One region of the Vibrio sp. NH-7 genome, then DNA from elsewhere that is predicted to be linked to it. Evidence: predicted binding sites of a transcription regulator. Region 1 holds the regulator's gene; the other holds the start of a gene.

Region 1 (7,542 bases):
CACCAAATGGGACTTCTCCCTGCAACCCGAATATCCCTTCACCACGGACTTCACAGCTGTGTCTTGAGACTTTAAAAGCTCACAGACAATGTGAGCTTCGGGGGGATTACTCGCTGAGTAGATTTTCATGACGCCGAGCCATTTTGTGCGGATGGCGATGATTTAATTTTATTCATGACCCATTTCGCAATGACTGGGAAAAGACCCAGTAAAGCAAATGACGCTAAGACAGAAGGCGAGACAATGCCAGAAAGGCTCTCGATTTGCGCTAACTGAGTACCCGCATTTAAGTAAACGGCTGTGCCGGGTAACATACCTAGTTGGCTGACAAAATAGAATCGAGCTACCGAAATAGGCGTTAATCCCATGAGTAAATTAATAAGAAAGAAAGGGAAGACAGGAATCAACCTTAGTGAGAATAGATAAAACGCCCCATCACGCTCTACACCTTGGTTAATCGCACTCAGCTTATCGCCAAACTTTCCTTGCACCCAGTCTCGCAATAGGAAACGGCTGCTTAAAAAGGCGAGCGTGGCACCAATGGTGCTGGCGAAAGAGACCAACAGCAAACTTGTCCAAAACCCAAAGAGCGCAGCGCCCAGAAGCGTAACAACGGCTGCTCCAGGAATGGAAAACGCGGTTATGGCGACGTAGGCGAAAAAGTAAGTCAATGCGGCGAAGACGAAGTTTTCGCTGATGTAATCTGAGAGTGCAAGCTGCTGAGCTTTCGCATTTTCAAGCGTCAGGTATTGTCCAAAGTTCATCGCCAGAAAGGCGATAAGCGCAACTAAGACTATCCCCAAGATCAATTTTTTATTCATAATCGCGTCCTTTAATACTCTTCGCAAGGATAACTCTGACCCTATAGTTACATACTTAAGTTAGTATAGGGAATGATTGATATAGACAATAAGAACGAGAGCGAGAAGAAAATATTTCCTTAGAGACTAAAAAAGCCAGCAAGTGCTGGCTTTTTCATCGATTGATTGAGCTAGTTGCTCAATTTATTCAGTAGTTCTTGTCTTCGGCTTTGTGGTATAACAGACCAATGTGTGCCCCTGATTGCTCCCTCTAGTGCCCACAGCAGTTCAACGCTCACTTCTGCTGAGTGTGTCGATTGAATCGCCTTGTACGCTTTAACAGCGCCCGCTTCTTCTAAAGATTCGACATCGTCAATCCCGGCTTTCTTTAGCATTCTTTCCGTTGCCAAGCGCAGGTTGGGTAGGTCTTTCAAGCGATTTGGTTTCGCTTTCGATTGTACTTTTTTCTCTTCTTTTGCTGCGATCAGCGCTTGTCTTGCCAATGCCAGTGTTTTTTCATTGTCTGAGGAAATGTCATCGCTTAAAGCAAAATATTTAGTCACAACGGGAAAACCACGTTTTTTGTAGACGTAGGGTTCCAAAGAAAGGGCATTGCACTGTTTGATTAACTGAGCATCCGCTCTTACATGAAGCTTATCGTTGACCACTAAAGCAAACATCGTCTCATCTGCGAATATGCCGAAGCCGCCAAACATTGAACGAGACTTAATTTGACCAAGTTGCTCAAATAGTCTCATTGAGTCTTTAAGTATTGGTTTATCCATGCTGTATTTTCTCGGTGTATATGTATACGCCACCAATTCAGGTCCGAGAGATTAGCAAAATAATGCAGAAATTTTGTCAGTAAGGTGTCATACAAGAAAACACTTCGTAAAATCTCGACGAATTCCATGTCTGCTCATACTCAGTATTGAGACGCGTCCAGTTTACGAGAAAGCTTAATGTACTAGTTTTGCATTTTTGCCATCGGCAACCCCGCTACCTTGTATAAGTATACTTAAGGCCGGAGGCTTTGCGTCCCATCCTTTCGAAATGGTTTGCCCTGTTCGTGGCATTGATCGAACAAGTTAAGAATAAATAATATTTGAGGTAAGTATCACACTTGTAGTGAGTAAATGTGATCTTAGTCCAGTAATTTGGCGGGTTATATGCGCCTGACTGATAATTAATCAAAGAGTCAGGCGCTGAGTGATGATGTTATTTGTTGAGGTTGCGCACGGTACAGCGCTCGACAATTTCAGGGTGCATCTCAAACACTCGCTTGTCGTGTTCTTTGTCCTTGATACGCTCTAACAAAATTTCGAACGCGTTCTTACCGACACGTCGTTTCGGTTGGTGAACAGTCGTGAGCGGTGGAGAGAAGTATTCCGCTAACTCGATGTTGTCGTAACCAATAATGGACATATCTTCTGGAATGCGGATACCTTTTTGTTGTAGGCGGCTCATTAGACCCAGTGCCATCGTATCATTGAAGCAGAAAACGGCACTCGGGCGTTTATCCATTGCAACAATCTTGTCTGCGGCTAGGACTGCAGTGTCACATTCAAAGTTACCTTCAAGGATCCAGTCTTCATCAACTGCCAAGTTCGCTTCGTTCATTGCTCGCTTGAAGCCTGCGATACGCTCCTGACATGCTGCTTTTTCGAAGTGCCCGCTCAAACAAGCAATATCTTTGTGGCCACGCTCAATCAGGTATTTAGTCGCTAGATAGCCGCCTTCTTCTGAGTTGTCGATGATTTTGTCAGCTTGTGAGCTCTCAGGACCCCAGTCCATGACCACTTTAGGAATGTCTTTATGACGGTCAAGCATTTCGCTGAGTTCTTCTGTGAGGTCAGAACACATTACCAAGATGCCGTCTACGCGCTTTTCTGCAAGCATGCGGATATAATCGCGTTGCTTCTCATAGATGCCGCCGGTATTACACAAAATCAGCGTGTAACCTTGGCGGTAACAGTAACTCTCAACACCATCAATAACTTCTGAAAAGAAGAGGTTTGTTGATTGAGTCACCAGCATGCCAATCGTTCGTGTTGTATTACACTTTAAGCTTCGAGCAACGGCACTAGGCGCATAGTTTAGCTCTGTTACTGCTTCCATGACCTTTTCTTGGGTCGCTTCGGCAACAAAACGCGTTTTATTAATTACGTGAGATACAGTAGTTGTTGATACGCCGGCTAAGCGCGCTACGTCTTTTATGGTGGCCATAAGGTTTTGTCCTGTCGATGACTGCCACGAAACAATATTCCTAAGTGTAGGATAATCTGGCAGAAAGTATCAGAAACACAAAAACCGCTTATAATTAGCGGTTTGTATTTAATTCGTTCATTTTTATCGTTTGCGGTCACGATTCTAGACCGCAAACAAACTAAGCGCAAATAAAAACGTTTTTGTTCCCTGCTCGTGGTCACAAAAGCTCGTATTTATTCGCCTTTTAGGTAGCGAGAGTCAAGTTCCATAAACGCAACCATTAACATCACAATGGCAGAGTAGAATCCGAAATCATCTAAAGCTTTGCACTTAGCGGCGAACTTTGGCACCCAATTAAGTAGTGCGTGGTTGATGAACTTGTCTTGCTCTTCAAGTGCGTTTTCCATTTCACCATCACTTTCAAGCTCATTCGAGCGAATAATCAGATTACCAAGGAAGTCGAGTTCAATCGCGATATGATCCGCAGGTTCGTTTAGGCTTTCATCAACTTGGACGCCATGCTTTTGCATTAGTGCTTCCATTTCTCTTGCTGGCTCGTCATTAAGTAGTCCGCTTTTGCCCACATACATAGAGGCATATGGAAGGGCAGAGTCTCTGTCTGATTTAAGGAACAAGTCGCAAAAATCTGCGGCTAACTCAAGTTGCGCGTCTTCACGGTCCATAAGTCGATTTAGTGCATCAACTAAGTTGTCGACAGAAGGTTTTAGGTCTGGGTTGTCGCCAAGCCCAGAGAGAAACGAACGAATCTCGGCTGAATGGTATTGGTCTAACGCCTCTTGAGTGAGCTCTTTCGCCAATAAGCTCGATAGCCACCAATAGATTTCCGCGCGTTTTTCATTGAATGATTTAATTTCTTGCATTAGGTCAGGCTCCTAAAATAACTGCGTTTAGTGTACCCAATAAAGATGAACAGCGATAATGTCAGCTGTATAGAATTGAGTCTAAAAATGGAAAAATATGAACAGATGACCTAGGTTTGTCTTGAATCAAGAAAAAATCATCTTTCTTGGTTTTAAAGTAACAAATACTAGAAATGTTACTGTTTATGAATAGAATACTCGTTAGAACGATGACCAATGTAAATAAGTGGTGTAAATGAGCTATCACGTATTAGTTGTAGAAGATGACGCAGTAACTCGCAGCAAGCTAGTTGGTTACTTTCAGAATGAAGGTTACCACGTAAGCGAAGCCGAAAGTGGCGAGCAAATGCGTGATTCACTACAAAACAATGCGATAGATTTAGTGATGTTGGATATCAATCTTCCTGGAGAGGATGGTTTGATGCTAACACGCGAACTTCGCAGTCAGTCAGACATTGGGATTATCCTGGTTACAGGACGCACGGATAGCATTGATAAGATTGTCGGTCTAGAAATGGGCGCCGACGATTATGTCACAAAACCATTTGAGCTAAGAGAGTTGTTAGTTCGTGTCAAAAACTTGCTGTGGCGTATTTCGGCAGCGCGCAATTCATCAGGCACGGTCGATGCAGACAAACAAGATGGCAACATAGTACGCTTTGGTGAGTGGACATTTGATGTTCAACGACGAGCGTTAAGTCGTGCTGGTGAACCAGTGAAGTTGACTAAAGCTGAGTATGAACTGCTGGTTGCGCTGTCGTCTTACCCAAATCAAGTATTGAGCCGTGAGCGCATTTTGAACATGATTAGCCATCGAGTGGATGCACCAAACGATCGTACGATCGATGTTCTCATTCGTCGCATGCGCGCTAAGATGGAATTTGATCCTAAGAACCCTCAAATTTTTGTGACGGTTCACGGTGAAGGTTACATGTTTGCTGGGGACTAACCCTTGAATTGAGTAAAAAACCGAGGCATGTACCTCGGTTTTTTTGTTTTATAGTTGGCTTTCTGGAGCTTCGATGACGTGTTGTTCCTCATACTCCGACGCCCAATCTCTGAGTTTTTGCCACAAGATTCCTAGTGTCTCATGCCAGTAGCGTTCGGTTTGCTCTAGGTAGACTGCCTTGGGTGTGTACTTAGACCAAGGCTCTGTAACGTTATCGTGAGCTAAGTAGTTTGTTGGTGCAGGGTAGGGTTTTAAGCCCGCTGAGTGAAACTCGTTTAATGCCCGTTTCATGTGGCTCGCGGAAGTCACCACGACCATTTTCTTGTGTTTCACAAAGGCGGCAGCTTGGCGTGCTTCTTCCCATGTGTCTTTTGCAGTCTCAAGCAAAATAATATCAGATTTAGACACGCCTAGAGCGAGTGCCACTTTGGCCATCATGCGAGCATTGCTTATGTCTGATTCTCCCGAGTAACCCGACAATATGAGCTTCGAACCAGGATAAATACGCATAACACGAATGCCTTCAGCAAGGCGCATTAAACCTGTGCGGCTTAACTCGGACGTTGGTGGGATTTTGTCATCCACCACATGGCCGCTGCCTAGTACCATCACGTAATCAATCGACTCGTCAACGGGAAAGAACGCAGAATATTGACGCTCAAGTGGCATCAATAGCCGTGAGGAGACTGGCTGAAACGCAATAAGGAACATACCAATAAAAGAGAAAAGAACGATAAAACAGCCGGTCTTTTGATTTCGAGTGAACATGATCAACATCAAGCCCAATAGGCCGATGATAAGCATTGCCGGTAGCGGCATCAGAAGAGAAGAAACCACTTTTTTCAGCTCAAACATACTAAATAGTCCGAAAAAACATCAGTTGATTATTTTTTAAGAGAAACCCTCTTTATTCCTGCTTTTCTTGTGACAGAATAGCAGCACGATTGGACATGATACCCTAAGCTGCTGTGACTGAAGACCGTAATTTCGACGATATTGCCCACAAATTTGCAAAAAATATTTACGGCTCCGATAAAGGAGAGATTCGCCAAGTCATTGTTTGGGAAGACTTAGAGCAACTACTGTCTTCTATTGACGGCGACAAACGTGAATTAACGATATTGGATGCAGGTGGTGGATTAGCACAAATGTCGCAAAAGCTTGCCAAGCTCGGACACCAAGTCGCGTTATGTGATCTATCTTCGGAAATGCTGCAACTGGCGAAACAGGATATTGAAAAAAATAACTTGCTTGAGCAGTATCGCTTGATTCATTCTCCAGTCCAAGAAATTGGTCAACATCTCGATAGTCCAGTTGATATGGTGATGTTCCATGCGGTGATGGAGTGGTTAGTCGACCCGAAAACGGCGCTAGAAAAAGTACTAGAGCAAGTGAAATCTGATGGCGCGGCATCCATCATGTTCTACAACCATCACGGCTTGGTCTACAAAAATGTGGTTTGTGGCAATATTCCTCATGTTCTTGAGGGCATGCCACATCGGAAACGATTTAAATTACAGCCACAGAAAGGCTTAAAACCAGAAGACGTCTACCAATGGATAGAAGATGCTGGGTTTGAAATCTGTGGCAAATCTGGAATTCGTTGTTTTAGTGATTACATAGGGAATATGGAATACACAGGGGATTACCAGTATGAAGATGTATTGGCTTTAGAAAAACAATTGTGTCGACAAGAGCCATACCTCTCATTAGGCCGTTACATTCATGTATGGGCCAAAAAGAAACAGAAACAGGAACAATAATGAGTGAGATAACTCTCAATGCTGCAGAGCAACCAATCGATGAATTGGTGGGCTGGGTAAAGCAGCACGATTTCTCATTAAACCTGACGACAGAGCGGTTAGCATTTTTGATTGCTATCGCGGTACTCAGCAACGAAAGGTTTGATGAAGAATTGGGTGAAGGTGAACTGCATGATGCGTTTACAATCGTCACTCGATTATTTGAAGAGACAGGAGACGCTTCCGCGTTTCGTGCCAACAACGCCATCAATGAGATGGTTAAGCAGCGTCTTATTAGCCGCTTTGTCAGTGAGATTACTGACGGAGCCGCCATATACCGCTTGTCTCCATTAGCGGTAGGTATTACCGACTACTACGTACGCCATCGTGAGTTTTCAAAGCTACGTCTTTCTATCCAGCTGTCTATGGTCGCGGATGAAATGGCGAAAGCGATTGAGGCGGCACAAAAGGGTGGCACACCGGGCCACTGGAAGAAAAACGTATACGGGATCTTGAAATATTCTGTAGGCGAGATCTTCGATCAAATCGACCTCAACCAACGTGTGATGGATGAGCAGCAACAGTCTGTGAAACAACAAATCGCAGACCTGTTAAACAAAGACTGGCGTGAAGCAATCAACAACTGTGAAGCGCTACTGTCAGAAACATCCAGCACGTTGCGTGAACTTCAAGATACGCTGCAAGCTGCCAGCGATGAACTGCAAACTCAGATCCTAGATATTCAAGAAATTGTTCACGGCGATCCTGAGCTTGAGTTCATTGAAGAAGCCTTGTTTGGTCTGCAGATGAAACTGGACCGAATTACAAGCTGGGGTCAGCAAGCGATCGACCTTTGGATTGGTTACGACCGTCACGTACACAAGTTCATCCGTACCGCGATTGATATGGATAAGAACCGTGCATTTAGCTCGCGTCTGCGCCAGTCGGTCAAAGACTATTTT
Region 2 (7,542 bases), 1.3 Mb from region 1:
CCGGTATCAATTTTTGCGTTAATTTCATTAATACCTAAACCTGGCAGGCTAAGAGTTTCTCGCCAGCCGACTAATAGTTTTTCTTTCATCGCAGTAACATATTTTTAGAGAGTATTTAAGATGTTCGGGTGAAGTGAACATCCCCAACATGACCGGTCGAATTTGTGCCGAGTCTTGTGCTTGAAGAGAGTAAGAATGTACCCATAGGCGCTTCAAGGAGGGGGAATTTAGCAACCGAGATTCGGTGTGACTAACGAAAAAAACTCACCGTGACGACAAAGAAAATTTATCAAAAGGAAAGCTGAGGTATTAAAAAAGCCAGCTAATCTGAGCTGGCTTTTTAGATAAGTTTAACTAATGCGAAATGATTTACGCTTTTTCTGGAATAGCTTCTAGTAGAGCGACCATTTGCTCCCAGAATAGGGCAACGGTATCAATCTTCACTTTTTCATCTGGAGAGTGAGGGAACTTGATGGTTGGACCGAAAGAGACCATATCCATGTTCGGGTAAGGTTCTTTAAATAGACCACATTCTAGGCCTGCGTGGATTACCATGATGTTTGGCTTGTGGCCGTAGATGCCTTCGTACATATCACGGAAGATAGCCATGATTTCAGAATCTGCATCCGGTTTCCAGCCAGGGTAAGCGCCAGAGAACTCGATACTTGCACCTGCTAACTCAGCAACTGAAGTCAACATGCCTTCCACTTGCTGACGACCTGAGTCAATAAGAGAACGCACAAGGCAGAGAACTTGAATTTTGTCTTCTTCAGTGGTGATTACACCGACATTCAGAGAAGTTTCAACGACGCCCTCGATTTCATCGCTCATACGGATCACACCATTTGGGCATGCGTTTAGAGCGGCGATGAAGCGTTGCTGATCTGCGATGGTTAAAACTTGAGCATCGGTGTCGATGGCTTCATTAAAAGAAACAATGTCGGTTTCGACTTTACCGAGTTCAGTTTTTAATAGGTTGGTGTAGAACTCAAATAGCTCTGCCAGTTTTGCTTCGTTTTCAGCAGGAACCGCGACAGTGACGAAAGCCTCACGAGGAATCGCATTACGTAGGCTACCACCACGGAACTCCACTAGACGAAGATCAAGCTCTTGGGCGTGACCTGCAAGGAAACGTGCAACCAATTTATTTGCGTTACCACGACCTGTATGAATATCACAGCCAGAGTGACCACCTTTTAGGCCTTTTAGCACTAGTTGACGAGTCACGTAACCTGCTGGGATTGCTTCACGCTTGATATCGAAAGTCATTTCACCGTCGATACCACCCGCACAACCCATGTAGACTTCGCCTTCTTGCTCTGAGTCAGTGTTCAAAAGGATCTCACCTTCCAACCAACCTGCCTCAAGACCAAACGCGCCTGTCATGCCTGCTTCTTCATCAACCGTCAGCAGAACCTCGATTGGACCGTGCTTAATATCTGTAGAGGCAAGTACTGCGAGACACGATGCCATGCCCATGCCATTGTCAGCACCCAGAGTCGTCCCTTTCGCTGTTACCCATTCGCCATCGATATACGGTTGGATTGGATCTTTAGTGAAGTCATGATCGGTGTCTTCATTCTTCTGCGGCACCATATCGATGTGCGCTTGCAGAACGACGCCTTTCTTGTTTTCCATGCCCGGTGTTGCTGGTTTTTTAATGAACACGTTGCCTGTTGGATCACGACGAACGTCTAGACCTTGCTCTGTCGCCCAATTGACAATGTATTGGGCAAGCGCTTCTTCATGTTTAGAAGGGTGAGGGATGGAACAGATCTTATCGAAAAACTGCCATAGTGGAGCAGGTGATAAGTTGCTGATTTCAGAATGGAATTCAGACACGGATGACTCCTTATAAAGAATAATGCCAGATCTTATGACTTCAACATTTCAAATTTCAGATGATTAATCTAGATGTGACCTATTAAGTAGACGCACAGAATAGCACTCTCCGAGATGCGGGTGTAGAGAAAGAAGTGAGGATTTGTTTCGCTGCTATCACAGAATACTGATTTTATCTGCAATGCTTATGTTACCGGACTCTTATCAGGTGTAAGAAACAAAAATAATAAATTGATATAACTGTAATTAAATTACAATATTTGTTTGATCTAAGTCAATTGGTGAACTTTTTGTGACTTTTATCACTTTTGTGCTTGTAATTAAATTTCTTTGGGGTATATTTACACCAACTTCGAAAGCGAAGAGAAAATGCTCAAAGGATGAGTCCGATTTGTCGCCTCCAAGGAACCGAGAAATCAATAGTGTTTATTTAGTTTTCATTGATTTAGAAGGTGATAGTTATGAAAGGTTTACCAAGTGCAGCGTTCTGGCTAAACAGCTCAGTTTACACAGGCAGCTTTACTTACCCAACAAGCTTCGGATACTAATCCAAGTTTGTGACTCTCGAACAAGTTTGTTCACCCCTATATATTGGAATTTTTTTACAGCTCCTATATAGCTGACATGATTCAACCGCCACTCAAATTGAGTGGCGTTTTTTTATCCCTTTTGCTTTCCGATTAAAAAGTGCACACCGATAAAGTGTTTCTTCTATCGCTTTGAGTTCCCTGCATATTATTCGCATAAACACATATTCCCTCCGCGCTTCTTACACAAATCCAACTGGTAATTTTTCTCATAAGTATAAAAAAACACCGAACAGTGTTTTATATGGTTCGCAGTCTTAGTGATTGAATTTTATCGGGTATTTTTACACTAGATTGGTCGGTTGATCTTAAATAGACAAACTGGTTGGTAGAAATGTTGATTAGAGTGTTAATTCTATCTGGAATTTGAAATTTTATAACTTTATAATTCCGGCCAATCGATTACGCAACCGTTTACTTTTTACCCTTTTAGGATTCGATCATGTTCGAAAAACTGTTCAAACTCAGTGAAAACGGCACGAACGTTAAAACTGAGATCATTGCGGGTGTTACCACCTTTTTAACCATGGCCTACATTATCTTTGTTAACCCAGCAATGTTAGCAGATGCAGGTATGGATAAAGGCGCTGTGTTTGTCGCTACCTGTCTTGCTGCGGCAATTGGCTGTTTCATTATGGGTTTTGTTGCGAATTATCCTATCGCGCTTGCTCCAGGTATGGGCTTAAATGCCTTCTTTACCTACGGTGTTGTTCTAGGTATGGGGCATTCATGGCAGGTTGCGCTTGGGGCTGTATTTGTCTCAGGTCTCATCTTCATGGCCTTGAGTATTTTTAAGGTTCGTGAGTGGATCATCAACTCGATCCCGATGTCTCTTCGTACTGGCATTTCTGCAGGTATCGGTTTGTTCTTGGCATTTATCGGCCTGCAAAACTCAGGCATTGTTGTCGACAATCCAGCAACCTTGGTTGGTCTTGGTCATATCACTGGTCTCCAGCCTGCTCTTGCTGCTCTTGGCTTCTTTTTGACCATTGGTCTTGTCTACCGAGGCGTTCGTGGCGCGGTAATGATTGCAATTTTGATCATTACAGTGATTGGTTTGATGTTGGGTGATGTTCAGTGGGGCGGTATTATGTCTACGCCACCAAGTGTTGCACCAACATTCATGCAAATGAACATCGCTGATGTCTTCGAGGTGGGTATGATTTCTGTGGTGTTCGCATTCCTGTTCGTTGACCTATTCGATACGGCAGGTACTCTGGTTGGCGTTGCGCAAAAAGCGGACCTTATTAAAGAAGATGGCAAATTACCGCGTTTAAGCAAAGCGTTACTGGCTGATTCTACCGCGACGTCAGTTGGTGCGATGATTGGTACATCAAGTACAACATCGTACGTTGAATCAACAGCTGGTGTGGCTGCTGGTGGTCGTACTGGTCTTACTGCTGTCGTAGTAGGGGTATTGTTCCTTCTGGCTCTTTTCTTCTCACCATTGGCGGGCATGATCCCAGCTTACGCAACAGCGGGTGCGCTATTCTACGTTGCGATCCTAATGATGTCTGGATTGGTAAGTGTTGACTGGCGTGATCTAACAGAAGCGGCTCCAGTCGTAGTGACTTGTCTTCTAATGCCATTAACTTACTCAATTGCTGAAGGTATCGCGCTTGGCTTTATCTCTTACGCAGCGATTAAACTGTTGAGTGGCCGTGGTCGTGAAGTTTCAATCAGTGTGTGGGTTCTTTCTGCAGTCTTCATTCTTAAGTACTTGTTTGCTTAATTAGACTTACCTATCACATTTTTGAGCATCGCTATGGCTGTTTCTCTGCTGTAGCGATGTTTTTTCGTTTTGAGGAGAGGTTAATCATTGGTATTACCAGTCTCATCCGTTAAAATAAACGTTTGCGTAGCTTTTCCCCAACTTGCTAAAGCACTCCAAACCGACAGTCACGCTTTGTGGGGATGCGGATTTTTCAAATTATTAGGTTATTACAATGGCTAAGAAATTCATTATCACATGGGACCAAATGCACACATTCTGTCGTGAGTTGGCTGAGAAGCAGATGCCAGCGGAGCAGTGGAAAGGTATTTGGGCAGTAAGCCGTGGTGGTTTAGTTCCAGGGGCAATTCTTGCTCGTGAGCTCGGTATTCGTCACGTTGATACGATTTGTATCTCAAGCTATGACCACGACCACCAACGTGATATGACTGTTGTAAAAGCACCTGAAGGTGACGGCGAAGGCTTCCTGATCGTGGAAGACCTAGTGGACAGTGGTGATACCGCACGTAAGTTACGTGAAATGTACCCGAAAGCAAAATTGATTGCTGTTTGTGCAAAACCTGCTGGAGTAGAACTGCTAGACGATTACGTGGTAGATATTGCTCAAGATACATGGATTGAGCAGCCATGGGACATGTCTATCCAGTACGTTGAGCCAATCAACCGCAAACAAAAGTAATCAAAATGGCACAATGCCGCTGATTCTTGATAAATGGCCCTTTATTGGGCCATTTTTTTTTATACAATTTAGAAAAGCACATTTACTAGGTTAAGCCCATGTCTGAGGAAGTCAGCAAGAATCTCTCTGAAACGTTGTTTGCGAATCATAAGCAAGCGAAAGAAACCTCGGAACTGACTCGATATATGCCAAGTAGCCAGAGCTTCTTGGATGAAAAGCGTGAGAGTGACGGATACAAGTGGTATCGAAATTTGCGTCGAATGCAATGGACGTGGCAAGGCTTAGATCCAATCGAGATTGAAGCAGTGCTTGCCAAAATCGCAGCTTCGAAGCATTCCCGAACTCATGAAGAGTGGTTAGACACCGTCATGGGGTATCACAGTGGCAACTGGACCTACGAGTGGACGAAGCTCGGCATGCTTCACCAAAAGCGTTCATCGCAACTGAAGGGCGAAGAAGCGGCTGATGAGCTTTTTAATGCGTCACTCTGTTTTAGCATTGCCGGCTATCCGCATCTAAAAAACGATAATCTGGCGACTCAGGCGCAAGTTTTAGCAAGTTCTGCATATACCGAAGCGACCAAGAAGACGAAGTACATCGTAAAGCGGTTAGAGATCCCTTATCAGAAAAAAAGCATTATTGCTCACCTTCACCTTACCAGTACCGAAAAGCCGCAACCTGTGGTGATTGTGAGTGCTGGGCTGGACAGTTTGCAAACCGACTTGTGGACCGTTTTCCGTGACCATCTTGCGAAGAAAAATATCGCGATGTTAACCGTCGATATGCCTTCGATTGGGCACAATACGCACTGGAACTTAACCGAAGACACGTCAGTATTGCACCAAGCTGTGCTCAATGAGCTGTACTCCATTCCTTGGGTCGATCATCACAGAGTAGGGCTGATTGGTTTTCGCTTTGGTGGTAATGCGATGGTCCGCCTTTCATTTTTGGAGCAAGATAAAATCAAGGCGTGTGTTTCGATGGGAGCACCGATCCATGATGTCTTGTCATCACCCGATAAGCTCAAGAGTATGCCGAAGATGTACCTTGATGTGCTGGCGTCGCGTTTAGGCAAAAATGCAGTGGATATTCATAGCCTGTCGAGTCAACTGATGGCTTGGTCGTTGAAAGTGCAGGGGATATTGTCTAGCCGTAAAACTCGTGTCCCTATTTTGGCGATGAGCTTAGAAGGAGATCCTGTTTCCCCTTATAGCGATAATCAGATGGTTGCTCTGTATAGCGACTACGGTAAAGCGAAGAAAATCAGTGCAAAAACAATTACACAAGGATATGAGCAATCCCTCGATTTAGCGATTAAGTGGCTAGAAGATGAGCTAATGAGATGACATCTCAAGTATTTTAGACGACACTGATATTAGGCTGTACCTAGACTAACAAGTCCTGGAATCAGCCTTTTATAATAATTTCAGTGATGAATATGGAGATTCATAATGTCTGATACTACAAAAAAGCCGACTCACTATCGTTTGGTTTCCGTTATGAGGGCGATTGGACCTTATTTACGCGAATCACAGTGTGAAGAAGGGGCTTATTTGTTTGATTGCTTGTCTGTTTGTGTAGACGATAAAAAGTCACCAGAAAAAAGAGAGTTTTGGGGGTGGTGGTTAGAGCTCAATCTACAAGATGGTGTATTCCAAGCACGCTATCGCACTGGGCTTTACGATGTGACTGGAGATTGGCAAGAAAAGAGCATACCGAAAAAAGTGGTCGAGGACGTCAACCGTACTCAAGTGGCGTTTCATGACAAGCTCGTCGAAACCTTGAAAAGTCAATTTGCACTAGAGGTTCAAATGCACGAAGAATCTGTCGAATTCGTCTGATTTTCATCGTTTACCCTCTACCAACAACAAAAAGGCGCGTTTTCGCGCCTTTTCTACTTGTGAATTTACCATTTGATTGCTAAAACATCAGGTCTAATCAATCTTCAGCGTCTTGTTGTGACTGCGTCGATTGTGACGGTTTGTATTTATTTCATAGTAGAAAGGCAATGAATCAAGAAAGCGGAAAAGTACTACAGCCACAGACTGTGGTAGTGAAACTAGGTACTAGTGTATTAACTGGTGGAACGCTGGCGTTAGACCGAGCTCATATGGTTGAGTTGGTTCGTCAATGCGCTGAGCTAAAAAAACAAGGCCACTCAGTGGTGATGGTTTCGTCTGGCGCCATCGCGGCTGGTCGAGAGCACCTAGGTTACCCCGCATTGCCCAACTCTATGGCCAGCAAGCAACTGTTAGCGGCCGTTGGTCAAAGTCAGTTGATTCAAACGTGGGAATCATTGTTTGCTATCTACGGTTTGAAAATTGGTCAGATGTTGCTGACGCGGGCAGATTTAGAAGATCGCGAGCGCTTCTTAAATGCTCGTGACACCATCAACGCACTGGTTGAAAACGATATTATTCCCGTTGTTAACGAAAACGATGCCGTTGCGACCAGCGAAATCAAAGTTGGTGACAATGATAACTTATCGGCATTGGTTGGTATTTTGTGTGGTGCCGACAAGCTATTGCTGCTGACCGATCAAAAAGGATTATTTACAGCAGACCCTCGTAAAGATCCTAACGCTGAGTTAATCAAAGAAGTGAAAACCATTGATGATACACTGCGTAAAATTGCTGGTGGTAGTGGCACAACGCTAGGCACTGGCGGTATGGCGACTAAGTTACAAGCCGCTGATATCGCAC

The links. Region 1 encodes PurR, which represses purine synthesis genes. Its sites were predicted from a motif close to TNANGNAAACGTTTNCNTNA; they were not measured.
Region 2: the regulator PurR is predicted to act here: its motif matches at 2,832-2,851, upstream of ACUALS_RS10910 (NCS2 family permease).

The regions. Positions count from the first base shown of each region.
Region 1 is NZ_CM132187.1:1,069,096-1,076,637, forward strand. It holds partial or broken gene ACUALS_RS05080 (putative signal transducing protein) at 1-129, opposite strand, end outside; gene ACUALS_RS05085 (TVP38/TMEM64 family protein) at 126-821, opposite strand; gene ACUALS_RS05090 (TfoX/Sxy family DNA transformation protein) at 992-1,585, opposite strand; cyclic di-GMP riboswitch class I at 1,787-1,873, opposite strand; gene purR (HTH-type transcriptional repressor PurR) at 2,019-3,026, opposite strand; gene torD (molecular chaperone TorD) at 3,242-3,889, opposite strand; gene torR (two-component system response regulator TorR) at 4,125-4,838, shown strand; gene elyC (envelope biogenesis factor ElyC) at 4,887-5,693, opposite strand; gene cmoM (tRNA uridine 5-oxyacetic acid(34) methyltransferase CmoM) at 5,807-6,601, shown strand; gene mukF (chromosome partition protein MukF) at 6,601-7,542, shown strand, end outside.
Region 2 is NZ_CM132187.1:2,347,737-2,355,278, reverse strand. It holds gene ACUALS_RS10920 (ATP-dependent zinc protease family protein) at 1-89, opposite strand, end outside; gene ACUALS_RS10915 (aminoacyl-histidine dipeptidase) at 370-1,842, opposite strand; gene ACUALS_RS10910 (NCS2 family permease) at 2,872-4,161, shown strand; gene ACUALS_RS10905 (xanthine phosphoribosyltransferase) at 4,376-4,840, shown strand; gene frsA (esterase FrsA) at 4,939-6,186, shown strand; gene crl (sigma factor-binding protein Crl) at 6,292-6,681, shown strand; gene proB (glutamate 5-kinase) at 6,849-7,542, shown strand, end outside.